DNA from 2 places in the Aminomonas paucivorans DSM 12260 genome. Region 2 is predicted to be linked to the other one. Evidence: predicted binding sites of a transcription regulator. Region 2 holds the regulator's gene; the other holds the start of a gene.
What was found. The regulator HrcA, encoded in region 2, represses chaperone genes, less so after heat shock. The targets are predictions, from matches to a motif close to TTAGCACTCNNTNNNANNGAGTGCTAA.
Positions count from the first base shown of each region.

Region 1: the regulator HrcA is predicted to act here: its motif matches at 8,046-8,072, upstream of groES (co-chaperone GroES).

Region 1 is NZ_CM001022.1:1,807,575-1,822,602, reverse strand. It holds gene thrB (homoserine kinase) at 1-116, shown strand, start outside; gene APAU_RS08675 (aspartate kinase) at 116-1,348, shown strand; gene APAU_RS08670 (aspartate-semialdehyde dehydrogenase) at 1,348-2,343, shown strand; gene APAU_RS08665 (LptA/OstA family protein) at 2,440-3,282, shown strand; gene lptB (LPS export ABC transporter ATP-binding protein) at 3,279-4,019, shown strand; gene APAU_RS12630 (hydrogenase maturation protease) at 3,992-4,489, opposite strand; gene murJ (murein biosynthesis integral membrane protein MurJ) at 4,534-6,105, shown strand; gene APAU_RS08645 (hypothetical protein) at 6,109-6,654, shown strand; gene APAU_RS13545 (FmdB family zinc ribbon protein) at 6,710-6,883, shown strand; gene tsaD (tRNA (adenosine(37)-N6)-threonylcarbamoyltransferase complex transferase subunit TsaD) at 6,880-7,917, shown strand; gene groES (co-chaperone GroES) at 8,109-8,399, shown strand; gene groL (chaperonin GroEL) at 8,451-10,079, shown strand; gene guaA (glutamine-hydrolyzing GMP synthase) at 10,223-11,764, shown strand; gene larB (nickel pincer cofactor biosynthesis protein LarB) at 11,778-12,647, shown strand; gene APAU_RS08610 (HD-GYP domain-containing protein) at 12,541-13,707, opposite strand; gene APAU_RS12625 (AI-2E family transporter) at 13,813-14,934, shown strand; gene APAU_RS08600 (molybdopterin-guanine dinucleotide biosynthesis protein B) at 14,931-15,028, shown strand, end outside.
Region 2 is NZ_CM001022.1:1,096,987-1,112,014, forward strand. It holds gene APAU_RS05020 (YfcC family protein) at 2-1,375, opposite strand; gene APAU_RS05025 (histidine phosphatase family protein) at 1,697-2,368, opposite strand; gene hrcA (heat-inducible transcriptional repressor HrcA) at 2,542-3,555, shown strand; gene APAU_RS05035 (nucleotide exchange factor GrpE) at 3,557-4,132, shown strand; gene dnaK (molecular chaperone DnaK) at 4,268-6,109, shown strand; gene dnaJ (molecular chaperone DnaJ) at 6,123-7,280, shown strand; gene APAU_RS05050 (50S ribosomal protein L11 methyltransferase) at 7,373-8,230, shown strand; gene APAU_RS05055 (RsmE family RNA methyltransferase) at 8,205-8,936, shown strand; gene APAU_RS05060 (MiaB/RimO family radical SAM methylthiotransferase) at 8,933-10,297, shown strand; gene APAU_RS05065 (Hsp70 family protein) at 10,349-11,893, shown strand; gene APAU_RS05070 (J domain-containing protein) at 11,890-12,939, shown strand; gene APAU_RS05075 (histidine triad nucleotide-binding protein) at 12,974-13,315, shown strand; gene rpsU (30S ribosomal protein S21) at 13,346-13,531, shown strand; gene APAU_RS05085 (GatB/YqeY domain-containing protein) at 13,531-13,989, shown strand; gene nrdR (transcriptional regulator NrdR) at 14,236-14,715, shown strand; gene nrdD (anaerobic ribonucleoside-triphosphate reductase) at 14,702-15,028, shown strand, end outside.

The DNA of each region.
Region 1 (15,028 bases), 710 kb from region 2:
TGCGCTCCCAGTTCTTCGTGCTGGACGGCAACGGCTCCGGGGCGGTGGTGCAGCGCACCTTTCCCTTCGAGAAGGCCTCGTCGTCCCAGGGCGTCGCTTCCGGGGGGAAGGGGTGATGGACTGGAAGGGTCGCCCCCTGACGGTGCTGAAGTTCGGGGGCAGCTCCGTGGCGGACCCTCAGCGCATGAAGGAGGTCTCCTGCCGCATCCGGGGGATCCGGGAGGAGGGGTTCCGGGTTGCGGTGGTGGTCTCCGCCATGGGGAGCACCACGGACCGCCTTCTGGCCCTTGCCCGGGACGTGTCCTACTACGGCAGCGGGCGGGAGATCGACCAGCTTCTGGCCACGGGGGAGCAGCAGAGCGTGGCGCTTCTGGCCCTGGCCCTCCAGCAGGAGGGGGTCCCCTCCCGTTCCTTCACCGCCCTCCAGGCGGGATTCAAGGCCAAGGGGTTCCCCACGGAGGGACGGCTTTTCCGGGTGGAGGCCCAGGCGGTGGAGGACGCTTCCCTGGAGGGGGTGGTCCCGGTGGTGACGGGTTTCCAGGCCATCACCGAGTCCGGGGACGTCATCACCCTGGGCAGGGGAGGCTCGGATCTCTCCGCCGTGGCCCTGGCGGGGGCCCTGAAGGCCCAGAGCTGCCAGATCCTCAAGGACGTGACGGGGATCATGTCCGGGGACCCGAAGGTGGTCCGGTCCCCCCGGAAGCTGAAGGAACTGAGCTATGAGGAGTGCATGGAACTCTCCGTGCAGGGGGCCAAGGTGCTTCAGGCCCGGAGCGTGGAACTGGCGGCGCGGTACGAGGTGCCTCTGTACGTGGCGTCCAGTTTCGTGGAAGAGGAGGGGACGTGGGTCGTGAGCAATCCTGTGAGCGAGGGTCTCGTCATCAAGGCGGTGGTGCACGACGCGAAGGTGGCCAAGGTGGCCCTCCTGGGGGTGCCGGACATCCCCGGCGTGGCGGCCCGGCTCTTCTCGGACCTGGCAGAGAAGGGCGTGGGGGCGGAGATGATCATCCAGAACGGCATGCGCGGCGGGGTGAACGACATCGGCTTTCTGGTGAAGAAGGAGAACCTGGATCAGGCCATCGAGACCTGCCGGGCCATGAACCGGGAGATGGGAGCCCAGGGGGTGAGCTTCGACACGGAGATCGCCCGGGTCTCCGTGGTGGGGGCGGGGATCGCCAACCACCCGGAGATGCCCGCCCAGATGTTCCAGGTGCTGGCGGAAGAAGGGGTCAACATCGACATGATCGCCTCCACCTCCCTGGCCCTCACCTGCGTGGTGGCCGCCACCCGGGCGGAGGATGCGGTGCGGGCGCTGCACGACCACTTCATCGAGGAGGCGGCGTTCTGATGAAGGTGGCGGTGCTGGGCGCCACGGGCCTGGTGGGGCGCCAGATGCTGGCGGTGCTGGAGCGACGGGGCTTCCCCGCAGACCAGCTGGTGCCCTTGGCCTCCTCCCGCTCCGCGGGCAGGCGCCTTCCCTTCCGGGGGCAGGAGATCCCGGTGCGGGAGGTCTGCGAGGAGGCCTTCGAGGGGGTCGATCTGGCCTTGTTCTCCGCGGGCTCCGGCCCCTCCCGTCGCTGGGCCCCCGAGGCGGCCCGCCGGGGGGCGGTGGTGGTGGACAACAGCTCCGCCTGGCGCATGGACCCGGAGGTGCCCCTGGTGGTGCCGGAGGTGAACGGGGAGGACGCCCGAAAGCACAGGGGGATCATCGCCAACCCCAACTGCGCCACCATCCAGGCCCTGGTGGCCCTGGCCCCCCTGCATCGGGAGGCGGGGTTGGAGTACCTTTCCGCCGCCACCTACCAGTCCGTCTCCGGGACGGGGTCGGTGGCGGTGGCGGAGCTGGAGGAGGGGGCCCGGGCGGTCCTGGAGGGACGGGAGGGGACCCCCTCCGTATACCCCCATCCCATCGCCTTCAACCTGCTGCCCCACATCGGGGCCTTCGACGACCAGGGGGTCTCGGAGGAGGAGTGGAAGATGGTGCGGGAATCCCGGAAGATCCTCCACCTTCCCGATCTGGCGGTGAGCAGCACCACCGTGCGGGTTCCCGTGTTCCGGGGACACGGGGAAGCCCTGGTGGCCCAGTTTCGGGAGGACCTCTCCCCGGAGCGGGCCCGGGAGATCCTGGCGGATGCCCCGGGGGTGCAGCTTGCGGACGACCCGGCCCGGGGCGTCTATCCCCTGCCCCGGGAGGCGGAGGGCACCGACCCGGTGTACGTGGGGCGGATCCGCCGCGACACCGGCCTTCCCCGAGCCCTGGCCCTGTGGGTGGTGTCGGACAACCTGCTCAAGGGCGCGGCCCTCAACGCGGTGCAGATCGCCGAGACCCTCTTCCCCGCCTAAGGGAGTGGGACCGATTCCTGGATGGTAGAATAGCGGCGGCGCGGCGGGGAAACCGTCGGGCCGCCGTTTTTGTGTCGAGAAAAGGGGAGTGGGGGCATGGGCCGGCGGGCGTTGGCAGGGATGGCGGTGTGGGTTCTCCTCGTGTGGTCCGGGGTGTCGTGGGCGGCCCCGGCTCCCTCGTCGGAGGTGCGGCTGACGGCGGACCAGCTTCGGTTCGACCCCGCCACGGAACGCATCGAGGCGACGGGGAACGTCCGACTCCTCAAGGGAGGGGCGGACCTTCGCGCCCTCAAGGGGCAGGGCTTCCTGGAAGGAAAGACCTTCCGCCTTCAGGGCAAGGTCCAGGGGGTCTTCCCCCGGGAGGGGCTTTCCGTGGACAGCGACGAGCTGCTGCTTTCCACGGAGGGGTCGCGGCAGATCCTGGAGGCCACGGGGAACGTGCGCCTCCACCGAGGCAAGGACCAGCTCTCCGCCGGGTTCCTCCGGTGGACCCTGGGGGGCAAGGCCTACCTGGCGAGGCAGGGCGTCCATGCCTCCTTCACCGCCTACCGCCTGGAGGCGGAAGAGGTGGGGCGGGATGGAGACGTCCTCTGGGCCAAGGGGGTCCGACGGTACGAGGACCCGAGTCAGGGCATCGTCCTATCCGCCTCCGGGGTGCGGGGACGCCTGGCGGGAGAACGGGTAGCGGAGCTGGAGGCCACGGGTTCCCTCGAGGGGACCTTCCGGGGCGCCAAGGGGGAGCCGGTGCGCCTGAGGGGGGAGAAGGGCATCTACTCCAAGGAGCGGGGCACGGTGGTGGTTTCGGGCAACGCCCGGGCGATCCAGGCCGACCGCACCGTCACCGCCGACAGCCTGGTGCTCCACCTGGACACCCGAAGGCTGGAGGCCCTGGGGAACCCCCAGCTGGTCTTCACCCTTCCCAAGGAGGGGAAACCGTGACCGTTTCCCGTCCGCCCCAAACCCTGGAGGTGCAGGGTCTGGAGAAGTCCTACAAGGGGCGTCGGGTGGTGGGGGGCGTTTCCCTGAGCGTCCGGGAGGGGGAGATCGTGGGCCTTCTTGGCCCCAACGGGGCGGGGAAGAGCACCACCTTCTACATGGTGGTGGGGCGCATCTACCCCGACGCGGGGCGGGTCCTCCTGGGGGATCGGGAGATCACCCATCTGCCCATGTACCGCCGGGCGCGGCTGGGTCTGGGGTACCTCCCCCAGGAGGCATCGGTGTTCCGTCGCCTCACGGTGCGGGAGAACCTGGAGCTGGTGCTGCAGGAGAACGGCCACGACGAGGAGAAGCGCCGGGAGACCGCGGACCATCTGGTGGAGGAGTTCGGTCTCCATCGGATCGTGGACGCCCCGGGGTACGCCCTGAGCGGGGGGGAGAGGCGTCGGGTGGAGATCGCCCGGTGCATGGCCATCATGCCCTCCTTCCTCCTCCTGGACGAACCCTTCAGCGGCATCGACCCCATCGCGGTGTACGACATCCAGCAGATCATCCTGGGTCTGCGCAACAAGGGCTACGGGATCCTGCTCACGGACCACAACGTCCGGGAGACCCTGGCCATCACGGACCGGACCTTCCTGATCCACCAGGGGCAGGTGGTGGTGGAGGGGTCCCCCCAGGAGGTGGCGGAAAGCGAGATCGCCCGGAAGTTCTACCTGGGAGACCGCTTTTCGTGGTAGCCCCCTGCGGCCGGGAGCGTCTCCATCGGGGGAAGGCGGTCCCACCTGCCCCGGCGAAGGAGCCCCGTGAGGTGCAGACAGGCCCGGCGGACCTCCGGAGAGAGCCCCACGCGAAGGTCCCGGTCCCGGGGCTGCACCAGAAGAAAGATCAGGTGGAGCCGATCCCGCAGAGAGCGCAGCTGGGCGTCCCAGGGAAAGTCGTGGGTCCCCGAAAAGATGGTCTCTCCCCCCGTGGGGGACTCCAGGCGGACCAAAGTCCCCGGAGAAAGGCCCAGGTCCGCGGCGTCCACCACCAGCAGCAGCTCCGGAGGGTTTCGAAGCAGCAGGGCCAGGTAGTTGTCCGGAACGGTCTCGCAGACCCGCACCCGCAACCCCTCGGGGGGGCGTCTTGCCAGCCGAGAGGCCACGAAGACCCCTGCCCCGTCGTCCCCTCGAAGGGGCTGCCCCACACCCCACAGCTCCGTCGTCATCCTTCGTGCTCCTTTCGTCCCTCTGCCCGCAGGGAGGTCGTTTCATGTCCGCTTCCATGACCCGCATGGTGCGCCACGCCTTTCGGATGATGCTGGGCACCTTTGCCAGCCGCGTGCTGGGCCTGGTGCGGGAGATGCTCACCGCCGCCTTCTTCGGCGCCACGCGACAGCTGGACGCCTTCTACGTGGCCTACACCCTGGCCAACCTGTCCCGCCAGCTTCTGGCGGAGGGGGCCCTGTCGGCGTCCTTCGTACCGGTGTTCACCCGCACGCTGGAGGAGGAGGGGCGACCCGCCGCCCACGCCCTGGCCCGGCAGGCCCTTTCGGTGCTCCTGGCGGTGGGGACCGGGGTGGTGCTTCTGGGGATCCTGGCCTCCCCCCTGCTGGTGGGGGTCATGGCCCCGGGGTTCTCCCCGGAGGACCGGGCCCTGGCGGTGACCCTCACCCGGTGGCTCTTCCCCTTCCTGCTTCTGGTCTCCGTGGGGGCCCTGGCCATGGGGGTGCTCAACAGCCTGGACAGCTTCTTCGTCCCCGCGGTGGCCCCCGCCGCGAGCAACCTGGCCTTCATTCTATGCCTTCTGGCCCTGTACCCGAACCCCACCCTGTGGGGCATGGTGGGGGCGGTCCTTCTGGGGGGGAGCTGCCACATGCTCCTCCAGTGGGGCTGGGCAGCCCGCATGGGGATGCCCCTCCTTCCCGCCGTCCCCCGTCGGGACAACCCGGAACTGCGCCGCATGATGGCCCTGTTCCTGCCTTACGCTGCGGGGCTCTCCCTGAACCAGCTCAATCCGGTGATCAGCCGGATGCTGGGGTCCTTCCTGGAGGGGGGGGCCATCTCGGTGCTCAACTACGCAGATCGGGTCCTCCAGCTGCCCCTGGGGCTCTTCGTCATCGCCATCTCCCAGGCGGTGCTGCCCCTCCTTTCCCGGCAGAAGCCGGAGGATCGCGAGGGCTTCCGGGACTTCCTTCGGGATGCTCTTCGGTTCAACCTCTTCGTGGTGCTTCCGGTCTCCCTGGGATTGCTCTTCTTCTCCCGAGAAGTGGTCCACCTGCTCTTCGTGCGGGGCGCCTTCGGCGGCTGGGCCTGGGACGCCACCGCCAAGGCCCTGGCCCTCTACGGGCTGGGGCTTCCCGGCATGGCCTGCACCACCGTGATCATGCGGGCCCTCTACGCCCGGGGCCTCCCCCGGGCGGCCCTGAAGGTGACGGGCTTCACCGTGGCGGCCAACCTGGCCGCAGGGGCTGCCCTGATGCCGTTTCTGTCCTACGCCGGACTGGCCCTGGGGACCTCTCTGGCCTTCTCCGGCGCCGCCTGGGTGGGGGTGCGGTGTCTCCAGCGGGACCTGGGCTACCCCTTGGTGCTCTTCGAACCCCGGTGGGCCCTGCGACAGGGAGGCTGCTGCCTGGTCCTGGGGGCGGGGCTTTTCCTCTTCCGCACCCTTTGGGCGTATCCTCTGGAGGCGGGGGCAGGGCTTCGGGCGGCCTGGTTGGGCGGGGCGTTTCTCCTGGCCCTGGGGTTGTACGGAGGGGTGACGTGGGCGGCGGGGTCGCCGGAGTGGGGGTGGCTTCGCGGCGCCGCGAGGAAGGACCCGCCGAAGGAGAAAGGGGTGGAGTGAGGCATGAAACGGTTTCGAGGGAAAGGGTGTCTCCTGCTGGCGGGGATGCTGTGTCTGGGGTTTGCCGCGACGGCTTCGGGGATGGACGAGGCCGCCCTGAATCGGTTGATTGAGCGGCGCACCGCGGTGTGTTTCCACGAGGGGCAACGGCTGGGAGACATGGTTCTGGGGGCACGGGCTCAGTTCCAGTTCGTCCTGGTGGACCGTGCCCTCTCGGAGGCCCTGGCGAAGGCGGAGTTTTCCCCCGAATGGCTGCGCTACCAGGGCCGCCACTTCGGCAGCGATGCCGTACGAGGAAAGACTTTGTTCGCCGTGCAGTTCGTCACCGCCAAGCCCATGACCTTCGACCCCACCAGGCTTCGGGTGGGGGACCACCGCGTCACGAGCGCCGACGTGCTCACCCGGCCGGATCGGTTGCCCCAGGGGGATCTGCCCAGCGGCACCGACGCGGTGCTGGCGGTGGCGGTGCCGGGGAAGCTGAAGCCCGGGAGCGTGGTGGTCCTGGGATACGGGGACGACGGGGTGTCCTTCGATGTCCCCGTCCGGTAGGGCGGACGAGGCGGGTTGGCGGAACCCGGGGAAAAGGACCGAAGGAGGAGGAACCATGCACGTCTATCGTTGCGCCGAGTGCGGACACCGTTTCGAATCGGAGGATCACGCAAGCCGCTGTCCCGAGTGCCGCTGCAAGGTGCTGATCCACGAGGCGGGAGAGCGTCGCCGGGGCAAAGGGTGTTCCTGCGGAGGCTCCTGCGGCGGTTGCGGGGGCTGTTCCCATTGACTTTGGTTGCCGGGGATCCCTTTCTCACCCTGGGCATCGAGACCAGTTGCGACGACACCGCCGTGGCGGTCCTGGAGGGCCCCCGGCGGGTCCTGGCCGCAGGGCTTTCCAGCCAGGTGGAGGACCATGCGCCCCACGGAGGGGTGGTGCCGGAACTGGCCAGCCGCAAGCACCAGGAGGCCATCCTTCCCCTGCTCCACCAGGTCCTGGATCGGGCGGGGATCCGCAACCCCGCCCGGGAGCTGCACCTGGTGGCGGTCACTTCCGGCCCCGGCCTCATGGGATCCCTCCTGGTGGGGGTCATGACCGCCAAGGCCCTCTCCCAGGCCTGGGAGGTGCCCCTGGTGTCGGTGAACCACCTGGAGGGGCATCTCTTCGCCAACGTGGTGGCCCACGGGGACCTCAAGCCTCCCTTCCTCTGCCTCATCGTCTCCGGAGGGCACACGGAGATCCTGCTGGTGCGGGCCTTCGGGGACTACCAGGTTCTGGGGGGAACCCGGGACGACGCGGCGGGGGAGGCCTACGACAAGGTGGCCAAGCTCCTGGGCCTGGGCTATCCCGGGGGGCCCGTGGTGGACCGTCTTGCCGCGACGGGAAACCCGGAGGCCTTTCCCCTTCCGGTGCCCCTCTCCGGCTCCGGGGTGGTGGAGTTCAGCTTCAGCGGTCTGAAGACGGCGGTGCTCTGGGTCCTGAAGCGGCTGGAGAAGGACGGTCTTCCCGTTCCGGTGGAGGACCTGTGCGCCTCCTTCCAACGGGCCGCCGTGGCCTCCCTCCTGGAGAAGACCCGGGTCGCGGTGGAGCAGACCGGGGTGCGCCAGGTGGCCCTTTCGGGGGGAGTGGGGGCCAACAGCGCTCTTCGCGCGGGGCTGGAGGAGGAAGGGGCGCGCCGGGGATGGCGGGTGTACCTCCCTCCTCGGGACCTGTGCACCGACAACGGGGTCATGATCGCCGCGGCGGGCTACTCCTCCTTCCGGCGGGGCATCCGCTGCGACGTCACCTTCGCCCCCGACCCCTCCTGGGAGCTGAACGCCTAAGTCAAAAAACATCAAAACAAGTCATTCGGAGGAGCTTGCCCGGAAAATCAGGCGGCCTATTCGGAGAGAATCGCCCTGATTCCCCTTGAGGGAAGAAGGGGGTTTGCCTAGACTTTGGCCCGGAAGGTTTAGCACTCGGTCGACGTGAGTGCTAACACGAAACCACATCCTGTATGAGGAGGGATTGCATCATGCAGCTGAAGCCGCTGGGCGACCGTCTGGTCGTCAAGGCCGTGGACAAGGAAGAAATGACCAAGGGAGGCATCGTCCTGCCCGACACCGTGAAGGAAAAGCCCGTGGAGGGCGAAGTGGTGGCGGTGGGCACCGGCAAGGTGCTGGACAACGGCCAGAAGCTCCCCATGGAGGTCAAGGTGGGGAACCGGGTCATCTACAGCAAGTATTCCGGGACGGAAGTCAAGTTCGACGGGGAAGACTACCTCATCCTCAGCGAGCGGGACGTCCTCGCCGTCGTCGAGAAGTAGTCCCGACGACCCCGCAAACCCTACAGGAATTCTAAGGAGGTCAAGACCACCATGCCGAAAGTGCTGCTGTTCAAGGAAGAAGCCCGCCGTGCCCTGGAGAAGGGCGTCAACAAGGTCGCCGATACCGTGGGCGTGACCCTCGGCCCCAAGGGGCGCAACGTGGTGCTGGAGAAGAAGTTCGGCTCCCCCACCATCACCAACGACGGCGTCACCATCGCCAAGGAGATCGAGCTGGAGGATCCCTTTGAGAACATGGGGGCCCAGCTCCTGAAGGAAGTGGCCTCCAAGACCAACGACGTGGCGGGCGACGGCACCACCACCGCCACCGTGCTGGCCCGGGCCATGATCCGGGAAGGCCTCAAGAACGTGGCCGCCGGCGCCAACGGCATGCAGCTTCGCCGGGGCATCGAGAAGGGCGTGGACGTGGTGGTGGAGGAGCTGAAGAAGCAGGCCATCTCCGTGAAGGAGCACGCCAAGATCGCCCAGGTGGCCTCCATCTCCGCCAACGACAAGCGGGTGGGGGAACTCATCGCCGAGGCCATGGACAAGGTCACGGAGGACGGGGTCATCACCGTGGAGGACAGCCAGACCGTGGGAACCACCCTCGAGATGGTGGAGGGCCTCCAGTTCGACAAGGGCTACGTGAGCCCCTACATGATCACCAACCCCGACCGGATGGAGGCCGTCCTTGACGACGCCAACATCCTCATCCACGACGGCAAGATCAGCAACGTGAAGGACATGCTCCCGGTACTGGAGAAGGTGGTCCAGACCGGAAAGCCCCTCCTGATCATCGCCGAGGACGTGGAGGGCGAGGCCCTGGCCACCCTGGTGGTGAACAAGCTGCGGGGGATCCTGCAGGTGGTGGCCGTGAAGGCCCCGGGCTTCGGCGACCGCCGCAAGGCCATGCTTCAGGACATCGCCGTGGTCACCGGCGCCAAGGTGGTCAGCGAGGAGATCGGCATCAAGCTGGAGAACGCCGACCTGTCCATGCTGGGCAAGGCCAAGAAGGTTCGGGTGGGCAAGGAAGAGACCACCATCGTGGAGGGCGCCGGGGATCCCCAGGCGATCCGCGATCGGGCCGCCCAGATCCGCAAGGAGCTGGAGGATTCCACCTCCGAGTACGACAAGGAGAAGCTCCAGGAGCGGATGGCCAAGCTGGTGGGCGGCGTGGCCGTCGTCCAGGTGGGTGCCGCTACGGAGACGGAGCAGAAGGAACTGAAGCACCGCATCGAGGACGCCCTCAACGCCACCCGCGCGGCGGTGGAGGAAGGCATCGTCCCCGGAGGCGGCGTCTCCCTGGTGGCCAGCGCCAACGCTCTGGACGACTTCATCGCCAAGCTGGAGGGCGACGAGAAGACCGGTGCCAGCATCGTCCGCAAGGCCCTCACGGAGCCCCTGCACCTCATCGCCAGCAACGCGGGACTCCAGGGCGACGTGGTGGTGGAGAAGGTCCGCACCCTGAAGAAGGGGGAGGGGCTCGACGCGGCCACCGGCGAGTATGTGGACATGATCGTCTCCGGGATCATCGACCCGGTGAAGGTCACCCGGAGCGCCGTGCAGAACGCCGGTTCCATCGCCGCCATGCTTCTCACCACCGATGTGCTGGTGGCGGACAAGCCCGAGAAGAAGAGCGACATGCCCCAAATGCCCGGCGGCGGCATGGGCGACTACGACTAGATCCTTCCCCTCGTCACCGGAAGCCCCCGCCTTCGGGCGGGGGCTTTTTTGATCCTCCCCCGGTTCCCTTGGAGGGGTCGGGGGGTTGTGGCATACTCGAACGGGCCGCATGGCCCCACACCAGATACGGGAGGCGCTTGGGTATGGAGGTTCACGACAACATCGTCATCCTCGATTGCGGGTCCCAGTACACCCAGCTCATCGCCCGGCGCATCCGGGAGCTGTCGGTGCACAGCGAGATCCTTCCCTGGGACAGCGATGCGGAGGAGGTCCTGCGGCGCAATCCCAAGGGGATCGTGGTCTCCGGAGGTCCCCGGAGCTGCATCGAGCCCGACGCGCCTCGGCTGGACGAACGGCTCCTGCGGTCCGGGATCCCCCTGTTGGGGATCTGCTACGGCATGCAGATGCTGGCCCACCAGCTGGGGGGACGGGTGGAACGGGCGGGGGCGGCGGAGTACGGCCGCGCCCGGGTGGAACGGGCTTCGGAGACCTCGGCGCTTCTGGAGGGGCTGCCGGCTTCCCTGCAGGTCTGGATGAGCCACTGGGATCAGGTCACCGGGTTGCCTCCGGGGGCTCGGGCGGTGGCGGTCAGCGAAGGGGGTGCCCTGGCGGGCTTCGAAATGGGGGACGGTCGCATCGGGGCGCTGCAGTTTCACCCCGAGGTGGCCCACACGGAACAGGGGACGGAGATCCTCCGGCGCTTCCTCTTCCGGATCTGCGGCTGCGACCCTACCTGGAGGCTTGAGGACTGGATCGACCGCACCGTGGAGGAGATCCGGGAAAAGGTGGGGGCGGAGCGGGTGCTCTGCGGCCTGTCCGGGGGAGTGGACTCCACGGTGGCGGCGGTGCTCACCGCCCGGGCCCTGGGGGACCAGCTTCAATGCCTCTTCGTGGACAACGGGCTGCTTCGCAAGGACGAGGCGGACCAGGTGATGGATACCTACCGGGTTCTGGATCTCTCGGTGCACCGAGTGGACGCGGGGGGCCGCTTCCTGGGGGCACTGGCGGGGGTCACGGACCCGGAGGCCAAGCGCAAGGCCATCGGCTGGACCTTCGTGGAGGTCTTCGAGGACGTCGCCGGAGGGCTGGGAGGGGCTGCATGGCTCCTCCAGGGGACCCTCTACCCCGACGTCATCGAGAGCGGCCACCAGGGGAAGGGAGCTTCGGTGATCAAGTCCCACCACAACGTGGGGGGGCTGCCGGAGATCATGAAGATGAAGGTCCTGGAGCCCCTTCGGGACCTCTTCAAGGACGAGGTGCGCCAGATCGGGCGCCTGCTGGGCATCCCGGAGGTCTTCGTGGCCCGGCAGCCCTTCCCCGGTCCGGGGCTGGCGGTGCGGTGCCTGGGAGAGGTGGTGGAGCCTCGACTGGCGCTGCTCCGGGAGGCTGACGCCATCTTCCGGGAGGAGATCGCCGCGGCGGGGCTCTACAACCAGCTCTGGCAGGCCTTCTGCGTCCTTCTGCCCACCCGCTCCGTGGGGGTCATGGGGGATGTGCGGACCTACGCGGAGACGGCGGTGCTCCGGGCGGTGGAGTCCCAGGACGGCATGACCGCCGACTGGGCCCGTCTGCCCTACGACCTGCTGGACCGGACCGCCCGGCGGATCTGCAACGAGGTTCCGGGGATCAACCGGGTGACCCTGGACATCACGGGCAAGCCTCCCTCCACCATCGAGTGGGAGTAGGGACCTCACCGACATGACCGCCCTTGCGGGTCTGGAGGAGCTGTTCGAGGACCTGGCGGCGGGACGCTGTACCGTGGAGGCGGCCCGGAAACGGCACGGTCTCCTGTGCCGCGGCCTTGCGGGTCGGGAGGTGCGGTTCGACTGGGACCGCCCCTCCCGCAAGGGCATCGGAGAGGTGGTGTACTCCCCGGGCAAGGAGTTCGGGCACCTGGAGGGGATCCGGGACGAAGCCTTGAGGCGGCGGGCCAACGTGGCCTTCAGCCGCCTGGAGGGGGAGGTGGCCCGTCGGCTGGGAGGGACGATCCCGGAGTGGTCCTACGAGCCCCGGTCGCGTTTGGGGACCCTGGTCTGCGTGCCCCCGGAGACCCGAGGGCGCGTGGCGGTGGTGGCGGCGGGCACCACGGACATCCCCGCAGCGGAGGAGGCGGCGGGGATCGCCGGTTTCTCCGGCTGCGGGGTGGACCGGTTTTACGACGTGGGGGTTTCGGGGATCCATCGGCTTTTCGAGGTGCTGCCCTCCCTGCGGGAGGCGGACGTGGCGGTGGTGGCTGCGGGGATGGAAGGAGCCCTGCCCAGCGTGGTGGCGGGGCTGGTGCCCGGGTTGGTGATCGGCCTTCCCACCTCCGTGGGGTACGGGATCGCGGAGGGGGGGCGGACGGCCCTCCGGGCCATGTTGGCCTCCTGCTGCCCCGGGCTCGTGGTGGTGAACATCGACAACGGCGTGGGGGCGGGGCTTTCCGCCGCCCTGGTGGCTCGGGGCAGGGGCTGCGAGGGAGCTACAGGTCCCTCCGGGCACCCGACCCCAGGTAGTTTCGGATGCGGAGGTCGCACCTCCGAAGATCCCGAAACAGGGGGGATTCGGGGGCCGTTCCCTCCGGGGTGACCTGGATCAGCACCACCGGACGGATCAGGTCCTCCCCTCCCGCGGAGACCACCACCCCCACGGATCGGTCCGAAAGCTCCACGATGGAGCCGGGAGGGTAGAGGCCGAAGCTGGTGAGGAGGGTCCTGCTGGCCCGGGGGTCGAAGTGTTGTCCCGTGTCCCCCAGGATGAGGTTCATGGCATCCCGGGAGGGCAGGGACTGTTTGTAGGCCCGCTCGGCGGTGAGGGCGTCGAACACGTCCGCCACGGCGGTGATCCGAGCCGCCTCGGGGATTTCCTCCCGGCGTAGCCCGTCGGGGTAGCCGCAGCCGGTCCACCGTTCGTGGTGCCATCGGATGACCGCGCGGATGGGGGCGGAGGTCACCTCTCCCTGGAGGGCCAGTTCCTCCCCCCAGGCGGAGTGCTGCTTCATCAGGGCGAACTCCCGGTCGTCCAAGGGGCCCGGCTTGTTCAGCACCTCCAGGGGGACCTGGGCTTTCCCCAGGTCGTGGAGGAGTCCCCCCAGGACGATCTGTTCCACCAAGTCCGGTTCCTGCGGGTGGAGGCGCTGGGCCAGAAAGCCCGCCAGGGCCGCCACGTTGAAGGAATGGACGAAGGTGTATTCGTCCCATCGGTGGACCCGGGCAAGGGAGAGAAGCACCTGGGGGTTCTTCAGGATTTCCTGGGCCAGGGTCTTTCCCGTGGCCACCAGAGGCACCAGAAGTTCCGGCGTCATGGGCTGGCGGCGCACCGACTGGAAGAGCCCCTGCACCTGCGAAACCGCCTCGCGGCTCACCTCCCGGTCGATGACTGCCTGGTTCTGGGCCAGGACCACCTCCAGGAAGGAGTCTACGCTTTTCAGGGAGACGGAGGTCTCCATGCGGATGGAGATTCCTTCCACCCCGGAGGAGCGAAGACGGTCCAGCACCTTGGGCAGCGAGGCCCCGAGGAGGGACAGCCGAAGCCCTTGAGGCAGGAGCAGCGCTCCCTCCGGAGAGGTCACGTCTTCCGCCACGACCCCGTCGTAGGTGTCCAGGGACTGAAGGGGAACCCGAACGATCGAGCCTTCCTGCTCTGCCACATCGTCACCTTCTTGGGCGAGTCTGGAGTCATTATAGCAGGAAGGGAAACAGGGATCGGCGCGAAGCGCCGCGGGTCCGGTCGGACAATCCAAGGAGGGGTTTGCATGGGTCGGGAAGCTCGGCAAGAGGTGGGGCGTCGCATCCGCAACAGCCCCGTTCCGTTCGTGGCGTTGCTTCTCGGGGTCCTGGGGCTCACCTGCTGGATGGCTCTGCCCCTGTTGCGTCCCCTGGCCTGGTCGGCGGTGTTCTCCTACTTCGCCTACCCCGCCTATCGGTTCCTTCACCAGCGCGTCTTCGGGGGGCGGTGGGCCAACCTGGCGGCGGCCCTCACCACGGGGATCATCCTCCTCTTCCTGGCCATCCCTCTGGGGACGGTGGCGGTGTCTTTGGGCCGAGAGGCGGTGCGCCTCTACGGGGTTCTGTCCGAATGGTTGCCCCTTTTGGACCGAGAGGGGGTGGACGCCCTCCTTTCCCGGGTCCACGCCTCCGGAGCCTCCGTGCTGGGCCCCCTGTTCTTTCGCGTTCCGGAGCTGAAGGCCCTGTTGGGGGAGACGGGGCGTTGGGTCGGGGCGGGCCTGACGGCCCTTTCTCGGGGGATGGTGGCCAACGCCTTCCACTCGTTCTTCAGCCTGGTGGTGATCACCATCTCCTCCTTCTTCCTGGTGCGGGACGGGAGGGCCATGGTCGCCTTCGTGGGGGACCTGCTCCCCCTGCCGTTCCACGAAAAGAAGGCCCTGTCCCTGCGGACGCAGAAGATGCTCCAGGCGGTGGTCTACGGCATCATGTTCACCGCCGCCATCCAGGCCACCCTGGGGGGGCTCGGCTGGTGGTTCGTGGGGCTTCCCCATCCCGTCTTCTTCGGCGGGGCGATGTTCGTCACGGGCATGATCCCCTTCGTGGGAACCCCGGTGGTCTGGGCCCCCGGGGGGATCGTCCTTCTGATGACGGGACACACCCAGGAGGGCGTCCTTCTGCTCCTCTGGGGGGGAGGCGTGGTGAGCACCGTGGACAACTTCCTGCGCCCCCTGTTCATCTCCGAGGGGAGCAAGGCCCACGTGCTTCTGGTGTTCGTGGGGGTGCTGGGGGGGCTGGCGGCCTGGGGTTTTCTAGGGCTCTTCCTGGGGCCCATGCTTCTCTCCTTAAGCCTTTTTCTGTTGGAGAGCTACCGGACGATCCTGAGGGAGGGGGAGCGAAGGGCTTCTTCCGGGGATGGAGGTGGAACATGATCCTGTTGGTGGGGGTTTGCGGCTACAAGGACAGCGGGAAGACAACCCTATGCAGGGAGATTCTGGAGAGGCTGGAGGCCCGAGGGGTCCGCAC
Region 2 (15,028 bases):
CCTATTGGTACCCCATGGAGACCGCAAGGCCGATGAAAATCATCTGAAGAAGGTACAGGGCCAGGAACAGGGGGGTGAAGAACTTCCACCACTTCTCCAGGGGGACCTTGGCGATGGAGCAGATGACCGGGCACAGGGTGGTGGGGAAGAAGATGTTGGAGAACCCGTCCCCGTACTGGAAAGCCAGCACCGCAGTCTGGCGGGTGAAGCCGAGTAGGTCCGCCAGGGGGGCCATGATGGGCATGGTGGTGGCCGCCATGCCGGATCCCGAGGGGATGAAGAAGCTGACGATGGTCTGTACGAAGAGCATCCCCTGGGCGGAGAACCAGGCGGGGAAGCTGGCCAGGGGTAGAGACAGGCCGTAGATCACCGTATCGATGATGTTGCCCTCCCGCATGACGATGAGGATGCCTCGGGAGAGGCCGATGACCATAGCGCCGAAGACGATGTCCCGGAAGCCCTCCACGTAGGATTCGGCGATCTTGTCGGGGCCCCAGCCCGCCACGGCGGCGCAGAGGATGCCCATGATGACGAAGAGCCCCGCCAGTTCGTCGAAGTACCAGCCCCTCTTGATGACCCCCCAGACCAGCAGGGCCACGAAGAGGACCACCAGGAGCATGATGGAAATGTCCCGGGGGTGGAACTTGGAGTTCATCAGTTCTTCGTTGTCCAGTTTCAGGGCCCCCATATCCACCCCGTAGACGTAACTCTTTGTGGGGTCCTTCTTGACCTTTCGCGCGTAGAGGAGGACCCAGATCACCGAGAAGGTCATGAAGACGAACCAGGAGGCGATGCGGAATCCCATGCCCGAAAATAGCGGAATCTCCGCGAATTTCTGGGCCAGCCCCACCGTGAAGGGGTTGAGGAAGGCGGCGGAGAAGCCGATGCCCACCCCCACCACCACCATGCACATCCCCACGATGGCGTCGTATCCCATGGCGATGGCCAAGCCCACGAAGAGGGGTATGAACCCGAAGGTCTCCTCGAACATGCCGAAGATGGCCCCGGCCAGTCCGAAGACGTACATGAACACCGGGATGATGACGATCTCCTTGCCTTTCATGACCCGGAGCAGCCAGCCGATGAAGGCGTGGAGCCCCCCTGTCTTCAGGACCGTGTAGAAGGAGGCGTAGGAGAGGAAGACGAAGAAGGAGATGGCTGCTGCATCCACCATGCCCTTCTGGACGGCGATGAAGGTATTGAAGAAGCTCACGGGAGAAGGATCCACGTGGTGGTAGGTGCCCGCCACCACGGCCATCTTTCCGGTGGCGGGGTTTTCCACTCGCTGGAACTCTCCTGCCGGAAGGAAATGGGTGGCCACGGCGCAGAGGACGATGAGAAGGAACAGGATGGTGAAGGTGTGGGGGACTTTCATGTACCATTTCTTGCATTCGCAGGGTTCCGAGGACATGGACGAACACCCCTTTCGTGAGAGGAAAACGGGAAGGAGCGACCCGGTCTGTGGCCCCGAAGGCTACCCTCCTTTCTTCGGCCCCCTCGCCCCCCGAAGGGGGGCGAGGGGGTTTCCGACAAGGGATCACAGGGAGGGTCCAAACTGCTTCGCGCTTTGGTGGGGCTAAGGTATACCTGATGAATCTCTTTGGGAAGGGGGGAGGGAAGGCCTTGTCCTTCCCGAGAAGGGGTTTGGAGAGTTGCGCAACAAAAACAGGCCGATAGACCTAATCCCTCAGCGCCTTCAGATCCATTCGCTCTGGAACGACTCCAGGTGGTGGGTGTCGTTGAGACCCGTCAGGCAGTAGCCCTGCCGGGGTGTGTGGCGCAGGCGGCTGATGGAAGCGGTTTCCACGTGGGTCCTCCAGAAGCTGGGTTCCGCCATGCCCAGACACGCCGCCAGAAGAGGCTTGAGCACCGTGCGGTGGGTGACCACGGCGAAGGTCGACCCCGGGTAGGTCCGGACCAGGTGCTCCAGATTGGAGAGGGCCCGGCGCGCCACGTCCCCCAGGGTCTCCCCTTGGGGCAGGCGAAGTCGCTCGGGGTGGTGCAGCCACAGGGACCACTCCACGGGGCATTCCTGGGCGATCTCCTCCTTCAGTCGACCCTCCCAGGGGCCCAGGGCTACGTTGGTGAACCCCTCCCGCACCTCCACGGGTAGGTCTCGCCCCTCCGCCAGGCAGTCCGCTGTCTGTCTCGCTCGAAGGAGGGGGCTGGTGAAGATCCGGTCCAGGGGGACGGACTTCAGGGCACCCGCCAGGGCACGGGCCTGGGCGAGTCCCGTCTCGTTGAGGGGGAAGTCCACCCGCCCGCGGAAGCGCCCTTCCCTGTTGCCCGCGCACTCCCCGTGTCGCACCAGCAGGATCCGGGTGGGGGGCGACTCCGCTCGTTCCGTTCGTTCCATCTCGATCAACATCCAGTCCTCCTTGCGCAGTGGGCAATCGTTTGGCTCATTCTACTACCCTCGGTTTTGGGGGATCTTTGACCTGTGTTGACAATGGAGGGGGGAGGCTGGTACCCTTACCTCGTCCCATGAGGTGTTAGCACTCGACCGCAAAGAGTGCTAGCGACCCGGAGGGGGTGGCGGGGATGCTGACGGAACGGCAGCTGGAAGTGGTCCTCTCGGTGGTGTACGAGTACATCCGAAGCGGCGAGAGCGTCGGTTCCCGGACGGTCTCCAAGCGCTACCTGACCGGCCACAGCGCCGCCACCATCCGCAACGAGATGTCCGACCTGGAGGACCTGGGTTTTCTCTCCCAGCCCCACGCCTCCGCGGGGCGGATCCCCACCACCCGGGCCTACCGCCTCTACGTGGACTCGGTGCTTCAGCGTAGACGCATCGCCGGGGCGGGGGGCTTCGAGTGGCCCGCATCCCTGCGGGACCACCGGAACGACCTGGAGGGTTCCTTGAGCGTCGCCTCGGACCTGTTGAGCCGCCTGACCCAATATGTGGGAGTGGCGGCCCTGGCGCCCCTTCGGGAGATGAGCCTCCAGCGGGTGGATTTCCTGCGCCTGGACACCGCCCATGCCCTGGTCATCGTAGTGCTCCAGGGGGGACTGATCCACCATCGCACCGTGACCCTTCCCTGCGATCTGTCCCAGGACGCCCTGGACGAGCTTTCTCGGCGCATCAACCTGGCCACCTCCGGTCGCACCTGGGAGGAGGTCCGCACGGTGCTCCAGCAGTACCTCCTCCACGAACTGGAGGAGTTCTCCCGCTCCTGTCGGGTGGCCCTGGGGGCGTTGGAGGAGATCCTCGCCGCCGCGTCTCCCCGGGTCTTCACGGGAACAGTGAGCCAGATGCTCAACCTGCCGGACTTTCAGGATCTGGGGCGACTCCAGGCTCTGGTGTCCCTCCTGGAACAGGAATCGGGCCTGGCGGATATGGTGGCCCGCTGCTCCCTGGAGCAGGGGGTCAAGGTGGTCATCGGCGAGGAGAGCGACGTGCCGGAGATGAAGGAATGCTCCCTGGTGCTGGCTTCCAGCGTGCACCGGGACAACCGCGCCATCTTGGGGATCATCGGTCCCCGAAGGATGGACTACGAACGGGTCATCTCGGTCCTCGAAGAGGCCCTGACGGCCCTTTCGTTTCAGGAGGAGTGACATGAAGGGACAGAACCCGGAAACCTCGGGGCAGCATCCGGCCCCGGAGCAGGAGCCCGTCAAGGGGCACAGCAGGGGGCACGGCAAGGCGGAGCTGGAAGGACGCCTCAGGGAACTGGAGGAGGCCCATGACAAGCTGAAGCAGGACTACGAGGACCTTCTGCAGGAGGCGTCCCGGAACAAGGCGGATTTCGTCAACTACCGCAACCGGGTGGAACGGGACCGATCCCGGGACCGCAAGCTGGCGGCGGAGGGGGCGGTGGAGCTGCTCCTGCCGGTGCTGGACAACCTGGGTCGGACCCTGCAGGCCCTGGAGGGGGCGGACGCCTCCCTCCTCAAGGGCATCTCCATGGTGGAAAGGCAGTTCGTGGGAGCCCTGGAATCCCTGGGCCTGGCGCGCATCGACGCTGCAGGGGCCTTCGACCCGAACCTCCACGAGGCAGTGGGGGTGGAGCCCACCTCCGACCCGGACCGGGACGGGACCATCGTCCAGGAGCTTCAGGGGGGGTACCTCCTGGGGGGGAAGGTGATCCGCCCCGCCCGGGTCCGGGTGGCCCGGCACGAGGGGGGAGCCTGACCTCGGGAAACCGTGAAGGAGCCACGGGTCGGCCCGGGAGGCGCAGCCGCCTGAGGGGGGCCGGCCGGATCTGTGAAAAACGGAACCACATCGAAGAAACTCATCTCTTTCGCGAGAGGAAAGAAGGGATTGTCCATGGCAAAGGTCATCGGCATCGACTTGGGAACCACCAACAGCTGCGTCGCCGTCAAGGAAGGGGACAACATCACCGTCATCCCCAACGCGGAGGGCAACCGCACCACCCCCTCCGTGGTGGCCTTCACCAAGGAAGGGGAGCGGCTGGTGGGGCAGCTGGCCAAACGTCAGGCCATCGTGAACGCGGACCGCACCATCATCTCCATCAAGCGCAAGATGGGGTCGGACCACAAGACCCTCATCGACGGCAAGAACTACAGCCCTCAGGAGATCTCCTCCATGATCCTGCAGAAGATGAAGCGGGATGCGGAGGAGTACCTGGGGGAGACGGTCACCCAGGCGGTGGTCACCTGTCCCGCCTACTTTACCGACGCCCAGCGCCAGGCCACCAAAGACGCGGGCACCATCGCGGGGTTGGAGGTGCTTCGGGTCATCAATGAGCCCACCGCCGCCTGCCTGGCCTACGGGGTGAACAAGGAGGGGGACCACAAGATCCTGGTGTTCGACCTCGGCGGGGGAACCTTCGACGTGTCCATCCTGGACGTGGGCGAGGGGGTCTTCGAGGTGCTGGCCACCTCCGGAGACAACCTGCTGGGTGGGGACGACTGGGACCTCCGGGTGGTGGACTGGATGGCGGAGGAGTTCCGCAAGGCCGAGGGCATCGACCTGAAGAAGGACCGCATGGCCTTCCAGCGCCTCCGGGAGGCGGCAGAGAAGGCCAAGGTGGAGCTGTCCTCCATGACGGAGACCACCATCTCCCTGCCCTTCATCACCGCGGACCAGAACGGCCCCAAGCACCTGGAGCTGACCCTCACCCGGGCGAAGTTCGAGGACATGACCCAGGACCTGCTGGAGCGCACCGTGGGTCCCACCAAGCGGGCTCTGGCGGACGCGGGCCTGGAGGCTTCCCAGGTGGACAAGATCCTCCTGGTGGGAGGCTCCACCCGCATGCCCTCGGTACAGCGGAAGGTGAAGGAGCTGCTGGGCAAGGAGCCTACCAAGGGCATCAACCCGGACGAGTGCGTCGCCGTGGGGGCGGCCATCCAGGGGGCGGTGCTCTCCGGGGAGAAGAGCGGCATCGTGCTGGTGGACGTGACGCCCCTTTCCCTGGGTCTGGAGACCCTGGGAGGCGTGTTCACCAAGATCATCGAGCGCAACACCGCCATCCCCTGCTCCAAGAGTCAGGTCTTCACCACCGCAGCGGACAGCCAGCCCCAGGTGGAGGTCCGGGTGCTCCAGGGGGAGCGGCCCATGGCCAACGACAACGTGGAGCTGGGCAAGTTCTTCCTGGACGGCATCCCCGCCGCCCCTCGGGGGATCCCCCAGATCGAGGTGACCTTCGAGGTGGACGCCAACGGCATCGTCAACGTCACCGCCAAGGACAAGGGCACCGGCAAGGCCCAGCACATCACCATCCAGTCCTCCCGGCTCTCGGAGGCGGAGATCGACAAGCTCCGCAAGGACGCGGAGAGCCATGAGGACGAGGACAACAAGAAAAAGGAGCTGGCGGAGGCCCGCAACGAGGGGGAGAGCTTCGCCTACAACGCCGAGAAGACCCTGAAGGACCTGGGGGACAAGCTCACCCCAGAGGAGCGGACCCCCGTGGAGGAGAAGATCGCCGCCCTGCGGGAGACCCTGGCGAAGGAAGACGCAGAAGCCATCCGAAAGGCCCTGGAGGAGCTGACCCAGGCTCTGCACGGCATCTCCGAGAAGATCTACGCCCACGCCCAGGAAAAGGCCCAGGCGGAGCAGGGCGAGACCCCGCCCCCCGGAGGGGGTGCCTCGGACGAGGCCGCCGGTCCCACGGTGGACGCGGAGTTCCACGACGCGGGGCAGGCCTAGGGAGTGAGGATTCGTGGCGACTCCCGGTAAGAAGGACTACTACGACATCCTGGGGGTGACCCGGGAGGCCACGCCGGAGGACATCAAGAAGGCCTACCGCAAGATGGCCCGCAAGTACCACCCCGACGCCAACCCGGGGAACGGGGATGCGGAGAAGAAGTTCAAAGAGATCAACGAGGCCTACGAGGTCCTGAACGATCCCTCCAAACGGGCCCAGTACGACCAGTTCGGCTATGTGGGGGACGCTCCTCCGGGGGGCAACCCCTTCGAAGGGTTCGGAGGCGCCGGGGGAGACCCCTTCGGAGACCTCTTCGGGGACCTCTTCGGGGATCTCTTCGGCGGTGGCGGCGGGGGGCGGACCCGGGCCCAGCAGGCCAACGCCCCCCGTCGGGGGGCAGACGTGGAGACCACCCTCACGGTCACCCTGGAGGAGGCCTACCGGGGGGCGTCGCGGGAGCTGCGCATCCCCCGTTGGGAGGCCTGCGCCCGCTGCGGGGGCACCGGAGCGGAACCGGGGACCAAGGTGGAGACGTGTCCCGCCTGTGGCGGCCGGGGGCAGGTGGAACAGGCGGTGCGGACCCCCTTCGGCCAGTTCGTCCAGGTGACGCCCTGCGTCCGATGCAAGGGGCAGGGGAAGGTGATCTCCAGCCCCTGCAAGGAGTGCAAGGGCCAGGGGCGGGTCCGGGTGCCCCACAAGGTGGAGGTGCGCATCCCCCCGGGCATCGACACGGGAACCCGGCTGCGCATGACCGGAGAGGGGGAGGCGGGGTTCCAGGGCGGGCCTCCCGGGGACCTCTTCCTGCTGGTGGAGGTGACCCCGGACCCGCGCTTCGAGCGCCAAGGGGCAGACCTGCACGTTCGGGTGAACCTGGCGTTTCCCCAGGTGGCCCTGGGGTGCGAGGTCCAGGTTCCCACCTTCGACGGCCCCCAGACCCTGGAGGTGCCCTCGGGCACCCAGCCCGGGTCGGTGCTCCGGGTTCGGGGCAAGGGAATGCCCCGCCTTCGGGGCGGCGGGCGGGGGGACCTGCTGGTCCACGTCCGGGTGGAGGTGCCCAAGAACCTGACGGAGCGCCAGCGGGGGCTCCTGGAGGCCCTGGCCCAGGAGATGAAGGTCTCGGTGCGCCAGGAGGAGGGCATCCTGGAGAAGCTGAAAGGGTGGTTCGGCGGGTAGGTGGCCGGAGCCGCCGCGTGTAGAATCGGGGGGAAGCGCAAGAGCGCTTCCCCCCTTCATTTTGGGTGGGAAGCTCAAGGGAGGCCTGCGGGATGGACAGCTTCTGGTGGTACATCACCCTTCGTGGGGGCAACGGGCAGGAGGAGATCCTGTCCACGGCGGTGGATCTGGCGGGGAGCATCGGTTCGGAGGTGCAGGAGTTCCCCGAGGGGGTTCGGGTCCGGGCGTACTTTCGCTCCAACGAAGACCTGGGGACCTGGCAGATGCGCCTTCGTCAGGCCCTGGAGCCCTGGCCGGAGGTGAAGGTGGAGGACACGGGGCGCATCGAGAACCAGCCCTGGTACCGGGAGTGCGAGGAGGCCTTCCCCCCCCTGGAGGTGGGAAGCCGCTTCGTGGTCCTGGCCCCCTGGCATCGGGGCAAGGAGTCCCCGGGGCGCATCCCCCTGGTGGTGAAGCCCGGAAGCGCCTTCGGCACGGGGTACCACGAGAGCACCCAGATCGTCCTGGAGCTGATGGAGACCCGGGTGAAGTCCGGAGACTCGGTGGTGGACGTGGGCACGGGCTCGGGGATCCTCTCTCTGGGGGCCCTCAAGTTGGGGGCGGCCTCGGTGGTGGCTCGGGACCTGGACGGAGCGGTGCTGGCGGAGGTGGAGGAGAACCTGGACCTCAACGATCTCCGGGGGGCGGTGCGTCTGGAGGAGGGAGACCTGCTCCGGGGCTTTGCGGGGCCCGTGGATCTGCTCACCGCCAACATCGTCCTGGAACCCCTCCTGCAGCTGTTGCCCGATGTGCGCCGGGTCCTGAAGCCCGGGGGGTGGGCCCTCTTCTCCGGGCTGCTGGGGACGGAGAAGCAGACCTTCCTCGCCGCACTGGAGGAGGCGGGGCTTCATCCCGCAGAGGACCGTGCCCGGGGGGAGTGGTGGGGTGTTGCAGCCCAGAATCCGGCTTGAGGCCTGCACCCTCCTCGGGGAGGGGCGCTACCTCCTGGACGAGGCCCAGGCCCACCACCTGACCCGGGTGCTCCGCCGGTACGAAGGAGCCCTGCTGGAAGGCCTGTCCGGGGAGGGGCGGGTCCTCCTGCGCCTGCGCCTGGGAGCGGGACGGGTGGAGGCGGAGGAGGTGGAGCGGGTGCCGGAGTCCCCGGATCTCCTTCGGGTGGTGTTGGTCGTGGCCCTCCTGAAGGCGGACCAGTTCGAACCTCTGCTGCGCATGGCCGCGGAGTTCGGGGTGGCGGAGATCCGCCTGCTGGCCTGCGAGCGCTCCGTCCCTCGCCTGGAATCCTGCCGGGAGGAGGGAAAGCTCTCCCGCTGGCGGCGGATCCTGGACGAGTCCACCCGCCAGTCCGGCTCCCTCCGTCCCCCGACGCTCCATCCCCCCGTACTGGTCCGGGAGCTGGAGGAGGCGACGCTGCCTCCCTCCCGCTTCGGGGCCTTTCTGGCCCCCGGAACGGTCCCCCTGGGACGGTGTCTTCCCGTGGAGGCCGCCGCCGTGGCCGTGGGTCCCGAGGGGGACTGGTCGGACCAGGAAGTGGAGACCCTGAGGGCGAAGGGATTCGTCCCGGTGGGTCTGGGGCCCCGGATCCTTCGGGCCTCCACTGCCGCCGCGGCGGCCTGCGGGGCCCTGCGCCTCTCCTGGGAGGCCCGAAAGACCCCATGACTTCCTCCCTTTCCCTGGCGGGCTACCGGGTGGGGTTCGTGGTGCTGGGATGTCGCACCAATCAGTACGAAGGGGACGCCCTGGCCTCGGAGCTGGCGGAGCGGGGGGCGATCCTGGTGGACCCTTCGTCGGAGGACCTGGACGGGGTGGTGCTGCTCACCTGCACCGTCACCGCCGTGGCGGACCGGAAGGTGCGGCAGGAGCTGCGCCGCCTGCGTCGTCGCCATCCCCGGGCGATCCTGGTGGCGGCGGGCTGCTGGGCCCAAGAGGCGGACCCCCGGGAAGCCCGACGTCTGGGGGCGGACCACCTGGTGGGCAACCGTCTGAAGGCGGCGATCCCGGACCTCCTGAGCCGCCTCCGGGCCGGGGAGGAGGTCCCCTTCCTGAACCGCCGGGACGTGGGGGTTTGTGAGGATTGGGACGATCTGCGTCTCTCCCGGACCTGTCGTCACACCCGGGCCTTCGTGAAGGTCCAGGACGGGTGCTCCCACGGGTGCCGATACTGCATCGTCCCCCGGGTTCGGGGACGTTCCGTCTCCCGCCCCCCCGAGGACGTGCTGGAGGAGGTGCGGGGGCTGGTGGGCTCGGGGTGCCGGGAGGTGGTCCTCACGGGGGTCCACCTGGGGCTCTACGGAAGGGATCGGGGCACGGATCTGGGGGAGCTGGTGAAGCGGCTTGCCCGGGTGGAGGGGCTTGTGCGCCTCCGCTTCGGTTCTCTGGAGCCCTTCGGTCTGGGAGAATCCCTCCTGGATGTTCTGGGGGAGACGGAGATCTTCTGCCCTCACCTGCACCTGCCCCTACAGAGCGGGGACGACGGGGTCCTGGACCGCATGGGCCGGGGCTACACCGCCGCGGCCTTTGCTCGACTGGTGGAAGCGGCCCGCAGACGCCTGGGGGAAGACCTGCACGTCAGCACGGATCTCCTGGTGGGCTTCCCCGGGGAGGAGGAGGTGCCCTTCCGGAACACCCTGGACCTGGTGGAGACCCTGGAGCTGGGGAGGCTTCACGTCTTCCCCTATTCCCCCCGGGCCGGAACCCCCGCCGCCGCCTGGCCCCGCCCCGACCCCGCTGCCCTTCGGGAGCGGGTGCAGCGGGCCCTGGGGCTGGGACGGACCCTGCTGGACCGGTTCGCCTCCCGGTTCCTGGGACGGGAGGTGGAGGTCCTGGTGGAGCGGGCGTCGGAGGGGGAGGGGGATGGTCTCTGCCCCGCCTTCGTCCGGGTTCGGGGGCGGATGAGTGTTTCCGCCGGGTCCCTGGGGTGCCTGGTCCCCCGGTCCGTGCGGGACGGGGTCCTTCGGGACCGGTCTCCGGAGGAGGGGGACGAACCCCGTCCTGGACCGGAAGAGGACGTGCTACCATGAGGTCCGAAACGGCATGAGGAGGGTAGCGACCTGAAGGAACCTGTCATCGGCATCGATCTGGGAACTCGGTACGCCTTGGCCGCCCACTGTCCCCCCGGCGGCTCTCCTCGGGTGTTGCCCAACCGGTGGGGGCGCTGGAGGACTCCCTCCTACGTCGCCCTGGTGGGGCGCGACCTGGTGGCGGGAGAGGAGGCGGCCCGCGTCGCCCTGACCTCTCCGGGCCGGGCCTGGTGGGACGTGAAGCGCAAGCTGGGCACCGACTGGGTGGCCCGAAGCGGCGGCCACGCCTACGGGGCGGAAGACCTCCTGGTCCCCCTCCTCTCCCTGGTGCGGGAGGACGCGGAGGCCTCCCTGGGCAGCTTCGTCCGCTCCGGCGTGTTGGCGGTGCCCGCCCACTTCGGCTTCCCGGAACGGGGCGCCCTGGCCCGGGCTGCCCGAAAGGCGGGGTTCGAGGAGATCCGCATCGTCAACGAGCCCACCGCCGCCACCCTGTCCGTGGGTCCCCAGGGGCGTTTCCTGGTACTGGACTTCGGGGGGGGCACCCTGGACCTCTCGGTGGTGGAGGGGGAAAACGGGGTCTTCCAGGTCCTGGACAGTCTGGGGCGCAGCGACCTGGGGGGGTACGATCTGGACCGTCGGTTGGCCCAGTGGCTCTGGAGGCGCCTGGGAGGGGGGGCTCCCAGCTTCGAGGACCCCCGGTGGTTCCACCTGCTTCGGGAGGCGGAACAGGTGAAGATTGCCCTCTCCGACGCCCGAACCTTCCTCTGGGTTCCCCCCAAGGGATGGGGTTCCGACGAGCCCGTGACGGTGCAGCGGGAGGACCTGGAACGCCTCATTTCCCCGGTGCTGGACGAAATCCTTCGGCTGGTGGAGCGCCTCTTCCGGCGGCACCGTCCCCATCGACTTCTCCTCGTGGGGGGGAGCAGCCGCATCCCCCTCCTGCGACAGCGCCTGGCGGAACGGGTGGCGGAGCCGGAACACCTGCGGGCCTGTCCCGACGAGGCGGTGGCCCTGGGGGCCGCCCTCTTCGCCCGACAGGGACGGGAACGGCTCCTCCTGGACGTGTTGAGCCAGCCCTTGGGGTTGGCCCAGGCGGACGGTTCGGTGAGCCTTCTCCTGGCGCGGGGAACCCCTCTTCCCGCAGAGGCGCGGCAGGAGCTTTGGGCCCGAGAAGCGGGCCCCCTGGTCCTCACGGTGGTCCAGGGAGAGGGTCCCTTGCGGGACGCGGGGCGGATCCTTCAGCGCATCGACCTGCCCTTCGCCTGCCAGGGAGAGAGGGTGGAGATCCTCTTCAAGGTGGACGGCAGCGGCCTGCTCACCGTGGAGGTCTTCCAGCGCAGCGGCACCAGCCGCCGGGTGGTGGCCCTGGAGGGGCGGGGGGATGTGGGTTCCGTGGACCTGGAGGCGGAACTGCGTCTTCGGCAGGATCGCATCGTCCGGCTGAGCCTGGCCCTGGATCCGGCCCACCAGGAGCGCCTTTCCTCTCTGTGGGGGCAGTTCCGCCTCTTTCGCGGGGAGGAGGAGGGGCTGAGCCAGGAGGCCCTGGACGTGCTGGATCGGTTGATCCTGGACCTGGAGCGGGTGGTGGGATCGTGAGCCTGGAGATGGATTTCCGCACCCTGGGGCTGCCCCCCGGTTCCGACTGGGAGGACGTCAAATCCGCCTTCCGCCGTCTGGCCCGGACCTACCACCCCGACGTGGCGGGGCCGGAGCACTCCCGAAGGTTCGCGGAGATCACCCGAGCCTACATGTCCCTGAAGGAATCCATCCAAGCCCCCTCTGTAGGGGTGCCCTCCCGACCCGTCGAGAGGCCTCGGACGTCCCGAGGGCGCCGGGGGACCTCCGGAACCCCCTGGTGGGATCCCGGAAGGTTCGTGGGGAGATTGCAGCGCCTCTGGCGCTCCGGAAGAGCCTCCTTTGCCCGAAGGCGGCCCGCGGAGGACACCCAGAGGTCTCCCGCCCGGGATCGGTTCGTGGAGGAGGCCCTGGACCGGGCGGAGATGCACTTCCGCCAGATCCTGGGGCGCCGCGTCGCCGCTCGGGAGGAGGCCCTTCGGGCCTCTCTGAAGCGGCGCCTGGAGAGCCGCCACCCCGGTGTGGTCCTCCTGGCCCTGGATGAGCTGGCCCGCAGCCCCGACCCGGGTTATGCCCGCAAGGCCCTGGTGGAGCACCTGAACAGAGAGAGGCCCGATCCGGAGTCCCTCCGCCGGGTGCTTTCCCTTTTCCCCGGAGCGGACCCCGAGGGGGGGCTTGCCCGGGCCCTGTCCCGTTGGGGCGGGGCCTACGCCCCCTCGGAGGCCCTCTCGGTGATCCGGTGGCTCCGGGGGCGGGTCACGGGGGCCTCCACGGGGGGAGAACGGAGGGAGTGGCTTCGCCCCTTCCTCACTAACCCCAGCCCGGAGGTGGCGGCTTTGGCCCTCCAGAACTGGCCCGCCGGAACGGGGCTCCCCGACGTCTCCGACCTGATCCGCCTCTTCCGCCAGGAGGATGCGGCCCTTTGGGTGGCCCTGCTTCGCCTGATCCGGCGGGAGGGGGTGTCCCCCTGGATGCTCCCCCACCTGGAGCGGCTGAGCCGGACCCATCCCGCCGCCCCCGTTCGGGTGTGGGCTGCGGCTATTGTGCGAGACCGGGCAGTCGGATAAAATACGAGGACGTCCGACTTCAGGGGGGGTCTTCGTGAGCGGTACGTGCTTGTTTTGCCGCATCCTCGCGGGGGAACTCCCGGCGGAGCGGGTTTACGAGGACGACGACGTCCTCGCGTTCCACGATCTCCGACCCCAGGCGCCGGTGCACGTGCTGGTGATCCCTAAGCAGCATGTGTCCGGGGCCGCTGAGGCTCCCTCCCCGGAACTCTGGGGAGGCCTCATGGCGGGAGCCGTTCGGGTTGCCGCTCGATTGGGGTTGGACCAGGACGGCTACCGGCTGGTGATCAACAGCGGAGAAGGAGCCGGGCAGACGATCCCCCACCTGCACGTTCACGTGCTTGCGGGCCGACGGTTCCATTGGCCGCCGGGATAGCGCAGGTGGCAGAGAAAGGGGGGAACAGGGATGACCACCGTCGTTCGTCGAGAGAACGAATCCATTGAGGACGCGCTGAAGCGTTTCAAGCGCGAACTCCGCAAGGTGGGTGTGCTTCGGGAGGCTCGGAAGCACGAGCATTACGAGAAGCCGAGCGAAATCAAGAAGAAGAAGAAGGCCGCCACGGCCAGGAACAGGAACAAGAGGCCGGTGTGATGAGCGACCCCCTGGTGGAGCGTGTCCAGTCCGAACTCGTCGCGGCCATGAAGCGCCGCGACGAGCTTTCCTTGTCTGTCCTGCGCATGTTGAAGTCCGCCATCCAGCTGGCTCAGGTGGAAAAGGGCCGCGATGCGGTCCTGACGGACGAGGAAGTGGTGACCCTGGTGCAGCGGCTGGTCAAACAGCGCCAAGAGGCGGCGGAGCAGTACCGGGCGGGCGGTGCCGCGGACCGGGCGGATCGGGAGCTGGAGGAAGCCCGCTTCCTCCAGGGTTACCTCCCGGAGCAGCTTTCCGACGAGGAACTGGAGTCTCTGACCCGTCGGGTTGCCCAGGATACCGGGGCCGCGTCCCCCAAGGACCTGGGAAAGGTCATGGGACGGGTCATGCCCCTGGTGAAGGGACGGGCGGAGGGCAACCGGGTGCGGGCTGCAGCCCTGAAGGTCCTCGGTTCCTGACCCCCCGACCCCGACGACCTGGAGTGTCCCCGGGAGCTTCTCCGTTCCCGGGGTCTTTTGCTGTCCCCGTGGTCCTTCTCTTCTTTGGAAACGTTATTGTTTGTGCGAACCCACGGGACCAGAGACCTCCGAAAAATCGGGCTCCCGGGATCATCTTTTCTCCCCCCTTTTTCCCCTCTTCCTGCCATTAACCCCTAAATCTGGTGTATGATTCCCTCTGTGATCCCTATATGTAGGAGGTCTGCGATGCTCTGTCCTCGCTGCGAGCTCTTGGAGACCCGGGTCCTGGAGACTCGAACCGCCGACGGAGGTCGGGTGGTCCGGCGCCGGAGGGAGTGCCCGGGGTGCGGTTACCGGTTCACCACCTACGAGAGACCGGAGGAACGGCAGCTTCTCTGGGTGGTGAAGAAGGACGGACGCCGGGAGAGCTTCGACCGCACCAAGCTCCTCAAGGGGCTGGTGCGGGCCTGCGAGAAGCTCCCCGTGCCCCTGGACCGCCTGGAGGACGCCGCCGCCCGCATCGAGGGCAAACTGCGGGAGTCCGAACAGGGAGAGGTTTCGAGCCTGCAGGTGGGGGATCTGGCCATGGAGGAACTTCGCAAGCTGCACAAGGTGGCCTACGTGCGCTTCGCGTCGGTGTACCGGGAGTTTACCGATCTGTCCAATTTCGCTACGGAGATCGCCCGGCTGATCGAGGAAAGGGAGGAGAGGCATGGACACGAATAATCCGGATCTTCTGCTGGAAGATCGCCCCCGCTCAGGAAGACAGCAGCACCTGTTCGGTCCCCAGGGGGAATCCACGGACCTGGCCCTCATGGTGGACGCCCTGGCCCAGGAGGAGCGCTCTCCCTGGGACGCGGAACGGATCCGCAACGCCCTCGTCCTGGAGGCGGGGGTGGACCCCGCCACGGCGGGGGAAATCGCCGCGGAGGTGGAGGACGACCTGATCCGCTACGGACGGGAGCACGTCACCACCCGCCTGATCCGGGAGCTGGTGAACGTCAAGCTCTTCCAGCGGGGACTGGACGCCAAGCTGGCG